2 regions of the Arthrobacter sp. NPDC056886 genome follow, and region 1 is predicted to be linked to the other one. Evidence: riboswitches for the same ligand, from Rfam matches in the RefSeq annotation. Region 1 holds a riboswitch; the other holds the start of a gene.
What was found. Region 1 has a riboswitch for thiamine pyrophosphate ahead of ACFRJ8_RS09580 (ECF transporter S component). Riboswitches for the same ligand answer to the same signal wherever they lie in the genome.
Positions count from the first base shown of each region.

Region 2: linked by a shared signal. The riboswitch ahead of thiC (phosphomethylpyrimidine synthase ThiC) and the one ahead of ACFRJ8_RS09580 (ECF transporter S component) in region 1 are both predicted to bind thiamine pyrophosphate.

Region 1 covers NZ_JBHUBT010000004.1:311,403-318,935, forward strand. The annotation lists gene ACFRJ8_RS09575 (ABC transporter ATP-binding protein) at 1-772, opposite strand, end outside; gene ACFRJ8_RS09580 (ECF transporter S component) at 816-1,463, opposite strand; TPP riboswitch at 1,528-1,671, opposite strand; gene ACFRJ8_RS09585 (heme-degrading domain-containing protein) at 1,859-2,404, shown strand; gene ACFRJ8_RS09590 (DUF4235 domain-containing protein) at 2,444-2,707, shown strand; gene mnhG (monovalent cation/H(+) antiporter subunit G) at 2,780-3,184, opposite strand; gene ACFRJ8_RS09600 (monovalent cation/H+ antiporter complex subunit F) at 3,174-3,452, opposite strand; gene ACFRJ8_RS09605 (Na+/H+ antiporter subunit E) at 3,449-3,994, opposite strand; gene ACFRJ8_RS09610 (Na+/H+ antiporter subunit D) at 3,991-5,622, opposite strand; gene ACFRJ8_RS09615 (Na(+)/H(+) antiporter subunit C) at 5,619-6,209, opposite strand; gene ACFRJ8_RS09620 (Na+/H+ antiporter subunit A) at 6,206-7,533, opposite strand, start outside.
Region 2 covers NZ_JBHUBT010000002.1:376,561-384,093, forward strand. The annotation lists gene trmD (tRNA (guanosine(37)-N1)-methyltransferase TrmD) at 1-321, opposite strand, end outside; gene rimM (ribosome maturation factor RimM) at 322-939, opposite strand; gene ACFRJ8_RS04925 (RNA-binding protein) at 1,063-1,305, opposite strand; gene rpsP (30S ribosomal protein S16) at 1,307-1,732, opposite strand; gene ACFRJ8_RS04935 (hypothetical protein) at 1,963-2,400, opposite strand; gene ACFRJ8_RS04940 (VOC family protein) at 2,910-3,785, opposite strand; gene ACFRJ8_RS04945 (amidohydrolase family protein) at 3,867-4,967, opposite strand; TPP riboswitch at 5,046-5,153, shown strand; gene thiC (phosphomethylpyrimidine synthase ThiC) at 5,150-6,970, shown strand; gene ACFRJ8_RS04955 (alpha/beta fold hydrolase) at 6,979-7,533, opposite strand, start outside.

The DNA.
Region 1 (7,533 bases):
CCAGGACCCGGTCCGGCGGCCCGTCAATGAGTACGGCGGAGTTAAATGCCGCGGAGCCTGCGGCGGAGCCGGGCTGCAGCACCACAATCCTGTCCACCAGGTCTTTCCAGACCCCCACCCGGTGCTCCACGACCACCAGGGTGCCGCCGGTCTTGTCCAGGCAGCGGCCCACGGCGTCGCGGACCTCCAGGACGCCGGCGGGGTCGAGGTTGGCGGTCGGCTCGTCGAGCAGCAGCAGCCCCGGCCGCATCGCGAGGATCCCGGCGAGCGCCAGCCGCTGCTTTTGTCCGCCGGAGAGGGCCGAGGTCGGGTGGTCCAGCGGCAGCCGGCCCAGCCCGACGTCGTCGAGCGCCTCGCGCACGCGCGGCCAGATCTCCGCCGCCGGGACGGCGAGGTTCTCCGCCCCGAAGGCGACGTCGTCGCCGAGCCGGGAAAGCACCACCTGGGTTTCCGGGTCCTGCTGCACAAGCCCGGCGCGGCCGCGCTGCGCCCGTGGCGGGGCGCCGTCGATTAGCAGGCTTCCGGTCTCGTCAGCGTCCTCGGCGTCGCCGGCTGTCCCGGAGGCGCCTGCCGCGCCGTCGCCCAACACGCCGGCCAGGGCGTGAAGCAGCGTGGATTTGCCGGCGCCGGAGGGACCCAGCAGAAGCACGCGCTCCCCCGGCCGAATGTCCAGGTCAAGGCCGCTGACTGCGGGCCGGGGCCGTCCGGCATGCCGCCAGCCCCAGCCGCGTGCCGTGACGGCGGCCGGCCGGACGCCTGGTGAAGATCTCATAGGTTCTCTGCAGGATTCAGGGTGAGAGGTTCAGGATGTGAGATCAGGAGAACACGGGCTCCGTGGCGGCCTTGCGGGAGGCAAAGGAAGCCAGCACTCCGGTCTTGGCCAGGCCGCGGGTGGCGAGCCAGGCCAGCCCGCCGGCAATAATTGCGCCCGAGATTGTGGTGAAGACGATGTAGGCGAGCTTGTCACCGGCCGCGTAAGCGATGTTCCAGCCCCACGGCAGGAAGGAATCGTTCAGGCCGCAGAAGAGGCCAGCGCCGGCTCCGGCCAGCAGCGAGACCGGAAGGTTGAACTTCTTGTAGAGGAAGGCCGCGAAGACCAGTTCCGCGCCGAGGCCCTGCAGGATGCCGGAGATCAGCACCGTGGTGCCGTACTGCGAACCCATGATGAGCTCGCCCGTGGCCGCGACGGTTTCGCAAAAGAGCGCTGCGCCCGGCTTGCGGATGATGAGCATGCCCAGCACCGCCGGGATCATCCAGCCGCCGGCGTAGAGTCCGCTCAGCGGCGGGTAGAGCGCGTTCACGGGGGCCGAAATCAGGTTCGCGCCCTGGGACCAGGCCCAGAAGATGACGCCGCCGGCAACGGCGATCAACGCGGCCACCACTATGTCCACCACACGCCAGCTGTAGTTGCGCCGGGCGGATGAACGGCTGGCGGAACCATGCTGCGCTGAAATATCTGTCATGTCGTCCTCCTGAGGAACAGGAGGGGAGGGTGCTCCGGCCGGCCGGCTTCCGCCGCCCTCCGCGCACCCTGAGAACTCGACTCCCTTGCGCCGGTACTAACCGGATCAGGTTCGAGGGTCTGCGGCTGTCCGCACTCTCAGCGCCCACCAACGGTTTCCCCGGATTTTTCCGGCGATGCCCGGCGGCGGCGCTCCCCTGTCGTAAATTATTTCGCCCTTGTGGGCTGGCTCAGTTTACACCCGGGCGGCCGGGTTTTCAGTGCTGTGCCGTCACAATCGGGGACCTGGCAGAGCCAGCCGCCGCGGCCGGGAAAAGCCGCTTGGTAGAGTCGACGTGTCGGACACCCGGACCCGCCAGCGGGCGGCCGCGTCACCTACGGGAAAGCTGGATTATTTTGACGCAGACACCAGCCACACATGGTCCCTCCGGGGACTACGACCCAGACTCGGGCGAGCCGCAGCCGCCGGGGTCACTGGCGGCGCTCATCGGCCGCGTGCTGGCCGAGATGGAGGCGCTCCAGTTCGCGTCGTTCAGCAAGGACGACGCCCTGGACCTGGGCCTCCTCCTGGTCGAGCTGGGCAGGCAACGCACGCTGCCCATCGCCGTCGACATCACCAAAGGCGAGCAGGTGCTCTTCCACGCCGCGCTGGACGGCGCCACGCCGGACAACGAGCGCTGGATCAACGCCAAGAAGCGCACCGCCCTGCGGTACGAGGTCCCGTCCCTGCTGGTGGGCCTCCGGGCCCGGGCTGCCGGCGGAAGGATCGAAGACAACGCCTGGTGGGATCAGACGGAGTTCGCCGCCCACGGCGGGGCGTTCCCGATTTACGTGCGCGGCACGGGCGCCGTCGCCGTCGTCACCGTGTCCGGCCTGCCCCAGAAGGCGGACCACGACCTCGTGGTCGAGGCCCTGCGGATGGTCCTGACACCGGAACGCTAGGCTAGGGGAAATCCGTTCCCGTCCCAAGGAGACCGAAGAATGAACATCGTCATCAAGCTGCTCGGCACCGGCATCAGCCTCGTGGCCGGCTTTGCCGGCACCAAGCTGGTGGACGCCATCTGGGAGAAGTCCACGGGCAACAAGCCGCCCACGGGCCACGACGACGATGTCCCCACCACGCTGCGCTCGGCCCTGACGTTCGCCCTGATCTCCGCATCGGTCAGCGCCATCATCCAGGTGCTCGCCAACCGCGGTACCCAGCGCGCGATCACCCGCTTCGCCAAGACCCAGGACATCGTCTGACCAGATTCGGCTAGCCGCGGCTCCGGTCGCGGTATGGCCGACAGCGCCGGCCGCCGTCAGCCCCGCACGGGCTCAACGGCCGGCGTCGTCGTCCGCCCCGTGGTTGGCCGCCTGCTGGGCGGCCTTTTGGGCCGCCTTCTGGACTACGGCCTCAAGCTCGTCGGAGCTCAGCAGCTCCGGGTGCAGGTGCTTGGTCCGGTAGCCGGCCCGGCCCACCATGTGGGCGGACACCGGGACGGTGAGCAGCTGGAAGAGCCAGGCCACCACCAGGACGGGCCACACCCACCAGGTGCGCATCTGCAGGCCCAGGGCCGCCAGCAGCAGGAACAGGCCCAGGACCTGCGGCTTGGTGGCGGCGTGCATCCTGCTCATGAGGTCCGGGAACCGCAACAGCCCGATCGCGGCGCCGAGGGACATGAGCGCGCCGACCACCATGAACACGGCGGAGACGGCATCGATCACTGTTTCAGGATTCACGGATGCCCTCCCTCCGCTCAGCCACGAACCGGGCCACGGTGACCGAGCCAACGAAGCCGATGAGGGAAATCGCAACGAGCAGCATCAGGTTGTTGAGGTGCCGGTTGACGGCCATGTCGATGCACAGGGCCGCCCCGAAAATGGCCAGCAGCACGTCGGCGGCGAGCACCCGGTCCAGCAGCGAGGGGCCCCGCCCGATCCGGATGATCGCCCCCGCCGCGGCCAGGGAAAGTACGACGGCGGTCACCGTCAGGACGGTCTGCATCATGCGACGGTCTCCTGTGTAAGGGCGGACAGTTCGTCTTTGGTCCCCATGATCCTGATCAGCCCGGCCTCAGTGTCCCGGACCTCCTTGCGCAGCTTGGCCGCGTCCTCGGCATTGCGGACGTTGATGCCGTGGATGTAGAGCGTGGACGTTGACCTGTCCACCTCCACCACGAGGGATCCCGGAATCAGCGAGATCACATGACCGGTGGCCGTGACCAGCAGGTCGGAGTGGCTCCGCAGCGGCACGGCGACGATGGCGCTGACCACGTTGGGGCCGCGGACCACGGCGAGGTACAGGACCTGGAAGCTTGCCGCGACCACCTTTCCTAGGAAGATAAGGGCGAAGGGCGCGGCGCGGAGCACGTTGAAGCGGCCGCCGAGCTCCACCGGGGGCAGGTAAAAGATGCGCGCCACGAGCACGGCGATCAGGGCCCCGAAGAGGAGATTGCCCGGGCTGAAGTTCTGCCACAGCGCACCCCAGACAAAAACGAGCCACACCAGCAGCGGCAGCTCCTGGCGCAGCGAGATCCTTTTCCGGTTCATTTGCCGCCGCCCTGCTGCTGGGCCTGCCCGGGCTGGGCCGCCGGAGGCACGGGCGGCACCGGTGCGTCCTCGCCCAGCACAGCCTGGATGTACGAGGACCTGTCCAGCATCTCCTCGGCAGACTGGTCGGCCACCCTGAACAGCGGCCCGGCGAAGACCGTCAGGGCCACGCCAAAGACCACCAGGCCCAGGGTGGAGCCCACCATGGTGCGGGGCAGCAGGGTCACGTTGGTCTTCCCGGCCCGGTCCCCGGTGGCGGAATCCGCCGGTGCCGCCAGGAGCACCGGATCGGGGTGCTCAGCGTCCTCGGGCTTGCGCCAGAACGCCCGGTTCCAGACCCTCGCGATGGCCAGCAGGGTCAGCAGGCTGGTCAGCACGCCGCCGATCACCAGGGCGTAGGCCAGCGGCGTGCCCAGTTCGACGCCTGCCTGAAGCAGCCCCAGCTTGCCCAGGAAACCCGAGAACGGCGGGATTCCGGCCAGGTTCATGGCGGGGACGAAGAACAGGACCCCCAGCACCGGGGAGAGCTTGGCCAGCCCGGCCACGCGGTCCATGGACGAGCTGCCGCCGCGGCGTTCAATCAGGCCGGTCACCAGGAACAGGCTGGTCTGGATGGTGATGTGGTGGGCCACGTAGAACACCGCGGCGCCCAGGCCGGCCACCGTGGACATGGCCAGGCCGAATACCATGTAGCCAATGTGGCTGACCAGGGTGAAGGACAGGAGCCTCTTGATGTCGCTTTGGGCCAGGGCGCCCAGGATGCCCACCACCATGGTCAGCAGCGCCGCGACCATGAGCGGGGCGTTAAGCGCATCCCCCGGGAACAGCAGCGTCTCCGTGCGGACCATGGCGTAGACGCCCACCTTGGTCAGCAGCCCGGCAAACACCGCGGTGACCGGGGCCGGTGCGGTGGGATAGGAGTCCGGGAGCCAGAAGGACAGCGGGAAGACGGCGGCCTTGATGCCGAAGGCCACCAGCAGCATGACGTGCAGCAGCGTCCGGGTGCCCTGGTCCAGGTCCCCGAGCTTGATGGCGAGGTCCGCCATGTTGATGGTTCCGGTGGCGCCGTAGATCATGGCGATCGCGATCAGGAACAGCACCGAGGACACAACCGAAACCACCACGTAGGTCACGCCGGCCCGGATGCGCGGGCCCGTTCCGCCGAGAGTGATGAGCACGTAGCTGGCCGTCAGCAGGATCTCAAAGCCGACGTAGAGGTTGAAGAGGTCTCCGGAGAGGAAAGCGTTGGACACCCCGGCCACGAGGATCAGGTACGTCGGGTGGAAGATCGAGACTGGCGCGTCCCGGTCGCCGTCGGCCATACCCTGTCCTGTTGCGTAGATCAGCACCGCAAGGCTCACGGTCGAGGACACCACCAGCATGAGCGAGGAGAACTGGTCCACCACCAGCACGACGCCCCAGGGCGGCAGCCAGCCGCCGATGTCCACCGCGGCGGTCCCGCCTTCCCAGACCGAGGCCAGCAGCCAGCATTCCAGCAGCAGGGTCAGGGTCAGGACGGCGATGCTGATCGCGCGCTGGGCCCGGGGGTAGTGGATCAGGAGGAAGGTCAGGGCGGCGCCCATGATGGGGAGTACGACGGCGAGCGGGGCAAAGCTGGTGATGTTCACTCTTCGCCTCCTTCCGGTCTGGGGTCAACGTTCAGGGAGCCGGGCTGTTCTTCAGAGGCGGCTTTGTCGGCCCGCATGGGGCGGCCACCGGTCATGACCGCGGCCGTGCCGTTGGTTACTGCGCCCTTGGTTTCTGCGCCCTTGGTTACTGAGCCGTCGGAGCCGACCATGGCCAGCGGGAATTCTGATGTCTCCACCGGGATGATGGAGTCGTCCTCGGCGTCGAAGCTGGGTGTTTCCGCGACGCGGCGGTCCTCGGCGTCGTCCTGGATTTCGTCCTGGCGGGCCAGGACCCAGGTGCGGTAGATGATGCCCAGCATGAACGCCGTCACGGCGAAGGAGATCACGATCGAGGTCAGGATCAGGGCCTGCGGCAGGGGGTCGTTGTAGTCCTCCGCCGGGGTGGCCTTGTCGAAAATGGGCGCCAGCCCGGCGTAGCCGCCGGTGGCGAGGATCAGCAGGTTGGTGGCGTTGGCCAGCAGCATGAGGCCGAGCAGCACCCGGGTGAGGCTGCGCTCAAGGATCAGGTAGATGCCGCAGGCGTAGAGGGCGCCCATCACCGTCAGCAGGGTCAGGTTGACGCTCATGTTCTCCCCTTGGAAGTGGTTTCGGCGTCCTCGGCCTCGACCGTGGCTTCGGCGGGGATTCCGCCGCTGTCCTCGTCTTCGGAGGGGCCGTCCTCTTCTTCGGAGGGCTCTTCGAAGTGCTCGTCGATTTCCGCACCGAGGCTGCGCAGCACGTCCAGGGCCAGGCCGACCACCACGATGTACACGCCGATGTCGAAGATGGTCGAGGTGACGAACTTGATGTCGCCGAAGACCGGCAGCCACAGCTCCACGATGGCGCTCTGGAACACCTGGCCGCCCAGCAGCAGCGGCGTCATTCCGGCAGCCGCCGCCGTGGCCAGGCCGATCCCCAGCAGGGTGCCGGCGCCGACGGGGGTGGCTTCGCGGAGTTCGAAGCGGCCGCCGGCCAGGTAGCGGATGGTCAGGGCGAGGCCGGCGGTGAGGCCACCGGCGAAGCCTCCGCCGGGCAGGTTGTGGCCGGCGAGGAGCAGATAGAGGGAGAAGACGATGATCGAGTGGAAGATCAGGCGGGTGACCACCTCGAAGATGATCGAGCGGCGCTCGGGTGCCAGAGTCCGGCCGGCCACCAGCCAGGCGTCGCTCGTGGCGGCAGCAAACCGCCGGGACATCGCCAGGGCGGCGTCGTCCCGGGTGGTGCCCCTGGCCCCGGTCCGCCGGCCCACGGTCCCTTCCGCGACAGTCGCGGACGTCCGGATGCGGTCGCCGCGGCCCCGGACGAAGATGAGGCTGGCCACGCCGGTGGCGGCCAGGGCCAGGACGGAGATCTCGCCGAAGGTGTCCCAGGCCCGGATGTCCACCAGGGTCACGTTGACGACGTTGAGGCCGCCGCCGCCCTCATAGGCCAGCTGCGGGAACTGCAGGGAGACCGGCGTTGCCACCCGGGCGCCGAGAGCGTAGATGGCCACGAAGATCATGGTGACGCCGAAGGCCAGGCCGATCACGACCCGGATGACCCGGTATTTGCCCCCGGTGCGGTCCCGAAGCCCCGGCGGAAGGCTCCGCATGGCCAGCACGAACGCCACCAGGATGATGGTTTCGACCAGCATCTGGGTCAGGGCTAGGTCCGGGGCCCCCTGCAGCGCGAACATCATGGCGATCCCGTAGCCGGTGACCGACACCATCAGGACGGCCAGGAACCGCTTGTTGGCGCGGACCGCGGCCAGCGCCCCGATCACGATCCCGGCGCCGGCCACCAGTTGCAGCGGCGCTCCGGGATCGATGAAATAGAGACCGTCCGGCAGCGGCTTGTTGGCCAGCAGCAGGGCCGTCAGCGGCAGGACGAACGCCACGGTCAGGATGACGGAGAGGTAGAAGAACAGCGAGC
Region 2 (7,533 bases), on a different contig from region 1:
CTTGCCGGCGGATCCGGCAGCGTCGGGAGCTCCCGGTACGCCGGCGTCCCCGGCGCCTTCGGACTGCCCGGCGGCTTCAGCACGCTCCGCCCGCCCGGCGGCCACGGCGGTGAGGGCCTGCGCCCACGGCTCGGGCTTCATGACCATGCCGGCGCCGCCGCCGTAGGGGGTGTCATCCACGGTCCGGTGCCGGTCGGTGGTGAACTCCCGCAGGTCGTGGACCCTCAGGTCCAGCAGGCCGTCCTGGCGGGCCTTGCCGATCAGCGACAGCTCCAGCGGGGCCAGGTACTCCGGAAAGATGCTGACGACGTCGATTCTCATCTACGCGTTGCCCCGCGCTTCGGGGTTCTGGTCTTCCGGGTGCTGGTCCGGGCTTTTCTGGTCATCCGGGTTCTGATCTTCAGGGCTTTTCTGGTCGGGGGCCTCGTCGGTGTTGACCTCGAACAGTCCGGGCGGCGGGGTGACCAGGACGTACTTTTCGCCGACGTTGACCTCGGGCACAATCTGCTCCACGAACGGGATCAGGACTTCCTTGCCGTCGTTCGCGGTGACCACCAGCAGGTCCTGGACGGGCAGTGTGTGCAGTCCGGAGACCTTGCCCACCACGTTGTCGCCCACCCGGACGTCCAGGCCCACGAGCTCGTGCTCGTACCAGCCCTCATCGTCGTCGTCGGCGCCGATTTCTTCGGTTTCGATGAACAGCTTCGCGCCGCGCAGGGTCTCGGCCTCGTTGCGGGTCTCGATCTCATCGAAGGCCAGCAACAGGATGTCTTTGTTCCAGCGGGCGCTGAACACCGTCAGCGGCCCGGCAGAGGCGGGTTCCACGATGAACTGCGTGCCGGGGACAAAACGGTCGCCGGGCGCGTCGGTGAGCACCTGGACGGTCACTTCGCCGCGGATGCCGTGGGGCTTGCCGATTCGTGCCACCTGGAGCTGCATCTGTTCCTCTGTTCGGGGTTGGTGATTCTGTAGGTCTGGTCCGTAGATACGGGAAAACAGTCCGGCCCCTCCACCATTATCTGGTGAAGGGGCCGGACTCAAGACAAGTAGTGCTGAAAAGCGTTACCGGCGGCGGTCGGTGTCGACGACGTCGACCCTAACCGGCTCGCCGTCCGCCAGCGCCGCAACCACAGTGCGCAATGCGCGTGCGGTCCGGCCCTGCCGGCCGATCACCCGTCCGAGGTCGTCCTGATGAACGCGCACCTCGAGGGTTTCCCCGCGGCGGTTGTTCTTCGCACTGACCTTGACGTCCTCGGGACTGTCAACAATCCCGCGGACCAGGTGTTCGAGCGCTTCTGCCAGCAATTTACTCAGCCTCGGTGGTCTCTGCTTCGGCGGCGTCGGCGGGAGCCTCGGCAGCTTCGTCCTTCTTTGCCTTCTTGGTGATGGCTTCCGGGATGATCACGGAACCCTTTTCCGGGGTAACGAAGGCAGCCTTGGGAGCCTTGGTCTTCAAGGTTCCCTCCTGGCCCGGGAGACCCTTGAACTTCTGCCAGTCACCGGTGATCTTCAGGATCGCGGCAACCTGCTCGGACGGCTGTGCGCCGACGCCGAGCCAGTACTGGGCACGGTCCGTGTCGACCTCGATGTACGAGGGCTCTTCGGTCGGGTGGTACTTGCCGATCTCTTCGATGGCACGGCCATCACGCTTGGAGCGTGAGTCCATGACGACGATGCGGTAGTACGGTGCGCGCATCTTACCGAAGCGCTTAAGGCGAATCTTTACGGCCACTTTTGTGGTCACTCCTGTTTCTGAAACGGGGTCGAGCCCGGCGTTCTGCACCCGTGGGGCGGGCCGTACTTGGGGGTTCTAAAGGACAAGATCCAGACGCGGAGAGAGGGGCCACGCAGATCGAGTACCTGTTCATTGTGCCAGATCACCGGCAGGATTTCGACTTGACACGGGCCCGGCGCACCAGCGCGCGGCCTGGACAGGTCGACAGACAGGGCTGTGCGCGCCGGTCAGGACGTCCAGACGTAGAGGCCAGACCTGGTGGCGGGGTCCACTCCGGCGGCGAGCTCGGCGATCCGGCGGACATAGCCGCGCGCCTCGTCCGGGCCGAAGGGCATGTCCTCCTCGGCGGCCCAGTTGGCCGCGACGTCCTCAAGGACGTCGCCCTCCCCCTCGGTTTCATAGGTGAGCAGTTCCGCCAGCGTGCGGACCATCGCGGCGGGGACGCCGAGCAGGGAGTCGCTGGCCACGTCAACCATGGCCAGCTCATAATCCGCGCCCGGCGCGTGCACGGCCACTCCTGCGAGGTCTCCCAGCCGCTCCACCTCGAAGTCACTGATATCCGGGATCCGGACGGCCCCCGGTGCGGCCGGGCCGCCGCCTTGGAGTGCGCCGGCGCGCTTGAGGGCTTCTTCGTGGGTGGACACAAAGAGTTCGGTGAATCCCATGCAGCTAGTCCTTAAGGTTCGGCGGTACGCGGACCGCTGTTTTCGCACGTCGCCTCAGCCTAGCGCGCTTCGGCCCGGCCATCCCGCGCCACCTCCCCGCGGACATGCCCTCTCCTGGCGGCGACCAACGGACATATAGGCGCTATGTCCACTCCCAGGCGCCGCAAATGGACATGTCCGGCGGCCCTGTCAGCCACATGGGGACATGTCCACCTCAGGCCCGGCCATCCCGCGCCACTTCCCCCCGCGGACATGCCCTCTTCTGGCGGCCACCGATGGACATATAGGCGCTATGTCCAGTCCCGGGCCCGGCAAATGGACATGTCCGGTGGCCCTGGCAGCCACATGGGGACATGTCCACCTCAGGCCCGGCCACGCGCCCGGACCGGCCCGGACTGGGGACATGCCCTCGCCGCGGACATGCCCTCCGCTGGCGGCGACCAACGGACATATAGGCGCTATGTCCACTGGTCGCCGCGGCCAATGGACATGTCCCTCAAGCCTCGGCCTTAGCGCACGGCGACACGGATCCGGTTGCGCCATGGGTCCTCGAAGCGCAGCTCGGCGCCGGTGTGGTGCGAGTCGACGCCGGCGACCTTGAGCCGGTCGGCCAGGGCCGCGACGTCGTCAGCGGACGGCACTTCGATGAGGACCTCACCCAGGCCCAGCGTGTCGCGCCGGGGGCCCGCGCCGCGGCTGTTCCAGACGTTCATGGCCATGTGGTGGTGGTAGCCGCCGGCCGAGACGAACAGCGCCTGGCCATGCCAGCCCGCGGTCTTCTCGAAGCCGAGCGTGCCGACGTAGAACTCATGCGCCGACTGGACGTCGCCCACCTGCAGGTGGATGTGCCCGACGCCGGCGGCAGCCTGGCGCTGCCCGGTCACGGACTCCTCGGTCAGGTACTGCTGCAGGTAGCGCTGCGGCGGCAGGGCGAGGCTGTCCATGACGACGTTCTTGCCCTCCCAGGACCAGGCCTCCCGCGGCCGGTCCCAATACAGCTCGATGCCGTTGCCTTCGGGGTCGTTGAAGTAGAAGGCCTCACTGACGAGGTGGTCCGCACTGCCGGTGAAGGACTGGGGCTCATACTGGGCCGCGCTGGCAATGGTGGCCGCCAGGGAGGGCTGGTCCTCGAAGAGGAGGGCGGTATGGAATAGCCCAGCCTCGCCGCGGGACGGAAGATTCAAGCCAGGCGCGGGTGCCAGGTGGACCAGCGGCTTCTGCTGGCGGCCAAGGTAGAGCCCGCCGTCCTGCTCGGCCACCGTCTCCAGTCCGAGCGCCCGATGGTAGTAGTCGGTCATGAGCTTCATGTCACCGACCTTGAGCATCACAGTGCCCATGGTGAGTTCGGCAGGAAGGAGGTCCTGGGTGCTGGCTTCTGCGGTCATTGAAACGCTCCGTGGGTTCTGTAGCCACCGGCTTTCGGTGACTCTGCATAGAAGTAAATTACTTGAAGCTTCAATTTATTCCTAATGGCCGGCTGGTTGCCTGTTCACCGGCAGCCCGCGCAGCACGATGTGCCTGAGGTGGCGGAGCGTGGCCGGCCGGCTCCGCGGATCTTCGGCGGCGACCAGGACATCCGCGCTCGCCCCTTCACCGATGGACTCCGCGCCGAGCCACGTCCGCGCGGACCAGCAGGCGGCGTCGAGAGCGGCTGCGGCGGGAAGGCCTGCGGCGTGCAGGGCCTGGATCTCGTCCACGATCCGGCCGTGGCTGATCACGCTGCCGGCGTCGGTGCCGGCATAGATGGCCACCCCCGCCTCGCGGGCTTCGAGGACCCGCTCCGCCCGCCGCTCCCACAGCGAGCGCATGTGGGCGGCGTAGCGGGGGAACTTGGCCTCCGCCCGGGCGGCGATGTCCGGGAACGTGGCGATGTTGATCAGGGTGGGCACAATTGGGACGCCCTGTTCGAGGAAGCGCGGCAGGTGCCGGGGCAGCAGCCCGGTGGCGTGCTCGATGCAGTCGATCCCGGCGTCGAGCATGTCATCCAGGGTGTCTTCGGCGAAGCAGTGGGCGGTGACGCGGGCCCCTTCGTCGTGGGCGGCCTGAACGGCGTCCTTGACCGTCCGGGCGGGAAAGCTGGCGGCGAGGTCGCCAGCGTCGCGGTCGATCCAGTCCCCCACGAGCTTGACCCAGCCATCGCCTGCGCGGGCCTGCTTGCGCACCGCCTCGACGAGATCCTCGGGTTCCACCTCCACGGCCAGGCCCGGCAGGTAGCGCCGGGTCCTGGCGAGGTGCCGGCCGGAGCGGATGATCCGGGGAAGGTCCGCGCGCTGCTGGAGCCAACGGGTGTCGTGGACCGCGCCGGCGTCGCGGACCAGCAGCGTCCCGGCGTCGCGGTCCGCCAGAGCCTGGGATTCCGCGGTGGCCTCGGAAACGTCCCCGCCCGGGCCCAAGCCGATATGGCAGTGGGCGTCCACGAGCCCGGATATCACCCAGCCGTCCAGCACAAGGTCCGGGGCGGCGGCCGGACGGCGGAAGGTCAGCAGGCCATCCACCGACCAGAGCCCGCGGCGTTCCTGGTCCGCCGCCGTGAGGATGGGGCCGCTGAACTCGATGATGCCGGTCATGGCCTAAAGCCTAGTCCCACGTAGGTCCGCCGGCCGCGTCATACTCGACAGCCGTCAACAGGTGCGTGGTAGCTTCGTCTACGACCACACGGGTGCCCTTGCAGGGGCTGAGATCGGGCTGACGCAGCCTGCGACCGTTGAACCTGTCCGGGTAATGCCGGCGAAGGAAGTGAGTATTTTTCGTGAATACCCAATTGACGCAGCACAGCCCTGTCCACATCCAGTCAGCCCACAACGAATCAGCAGCCGCCACGCGGTCGCTGAAGTCCCACTCGCTGGCCTTCACCACAGACCCGGACCATGGCATCCGAGTCCCGGTGACCGAGATTGCGCTGGAACCCTCACCGGGCGGCGCCCAGAACGCTCCGTTCCGGGTCTACCGCACGGCCGGCCCGGGCAGCGAGCCGGTCCGCGGGCTCGAACCGTTCCGGGCGCCCTGGATCGAGGCCAGGGCGGACACCGAAACCTACGCCGGCCGGGAACGGGAGCTGCTCGACGACGGCAAGTCGGCGGTGCGCCGGGGTGCGGCGTCGGCCGAGTGGCGGGGCGGACGCCCGGTGCCCCGCCGCGCGGTCGAGGGCAAGACCGTCACGCAGATGCGCTACGCCCGGGACGGTGTCATCACCCAGGAGATGCGGTTCGTCGCACTGCGCGAGAACTGCGACGTGGAGCTGGTGCGCAGCGAGGTGGCCGCGGGCCGGGCGATCATTCCCAACAACGTCAACCACCCCGAATCCGAGCCGATGATCATCGGCAAGGCGTTCCTGGTGAAGATCAACGCCAATATCGGCAACTCCGCCGTGACCAGCTCCATCGCCGAGGAGGTCGACAAACTCCAGTGGGCCACACAATGGGGCGCGGACACCGTCATGGACCTCTCCACCGGGGACGACATCCACACGACGCGCGAGTGGATCATCCGCAACTCCCCCGTCCCCATCGGCACGGTCCCCATCTACCAGGCGCTGGAGAAGGTCAACGGCGAGGCGAACGCCCTGACCTGGGAGATCTTCCGGGACACCGTGATCGAACAGTGCGAGCAGGGCGTGGACTACATGACCATCCACGCCGGGGTGCTGCTGCGCTATGTACCGCTGACGGCCAACCGGGTCACCGGCATCGTGTCCCGCGGCGGTGCCATCATGGCCGGCTGGTGCCTGGCGCACCACCAGGAGAACTTCCTGTACACCCACTTCGACGAGCTGTGCGAGATTTTCGCGAAGTACGACGTCGCGTTCTCCCTGGGTGACGGGCTGCGGCCCGGCGCGACGGCGGACGCCAACGACGCGGCGCAGTTCGCCGAGCTGGACACCCTGGCCGAGCTCACGCAGCGGGCCTGGGAGTTCGATGTGCAGGTCATGGTGGAGGGTCCCGGGCACGTGCCGTTCCACCTGGTCCGGGAAAACGTGGAGCGCCAGCAGGAACTCTGCAAGGGCGCCCCGTTCTACACGCTCGGGCCGCTGGTCACCGATATCGCACCGGGGTATGACCACATCACCTCGGCGATCGGCGCCACGGAGATTGCCCGTTACGGCACCGCCATGCTCTGCTACGTCACGCCCAAGGAACACCTCGGCCTGCCGAACAAGGACGACGTGAAGACGGGCGTGATCACCTACAAGATCGCGGCCCACGCCGCCGACCTCGCCAAGGGCCACCCGGGCGCCCACGAACGCGACGATGCCCTGTCCAAGGCGCGGTTTGAGTTCCGCTGGCGGGACCAGTTCGCGCTGTCCCTGGACCCGGTGACGGCCGAGGCCTTCCACGATGAGACGCTGCCCGCGGAGCCTGCCAAGACGGCCCACTTCTGTTCGATGTGCGGGCCCAAGTTCTGTTCCATGCGGATCAGCCAGGACATCCGGGACGAATACGGTTCAGCTGATTCGCAGGCGGCCCTGGCGCAGATGGCGGCCGGAATGCGGGCGAAGAGCAATGAGTTCCTTGCCTCGGGCGGCAAGGTCTACCTGCCGGAGCCCGCGGTGGGAGGCCCCGCAGCCTTCTAGGGCAGCTTCTAGGACGCCCGGGCGTGCTGGTGGCGGCTGACCTCGGCGATGTACGAGCGGATGGCCCGGTCCCCCTCGGTTGAATCCTGGGGCCGGTGCCCTCCCGGCGCCGTGCGGTGCAGGGCACCGGTCTCGCGCAGGTAGCCGGCGATTTCCTCATACAGCGGTTCCCAGCCCCCGGTCAGGACCAGCGTCGGCACGCCCGGCACGATCTGCAGCGGGGCCTCCCACGGCGGCGCCTGCAGGCGGAGCCGGCGCGCAGCCCGGAGGGCCTCCGGCGTCGTGGCCCCGGGGGCGTCCGCCGCAAACGCGCGGCGGATGAACTCCCGCTGGAAGTCGTCGTCGCTGAGGTTGTGCCGGACGTCGAAGAGCGGCTGCATGAGCGCCCGGTGCGCGGCGGTGGCCGGGAGCTCCGCGGTCAAGGACAGGCAGGCCGGTTCCACCAGGGTCAGCGACTGGACGAGGTCGGGACGTTCGACGGCGGCCATCATCGCGGCGATGGCGCCCTGCGAATGGGCCACCACGTGGCCGCCGGCCTCGCCGCGGCCGTCGTCCGCCAGCGA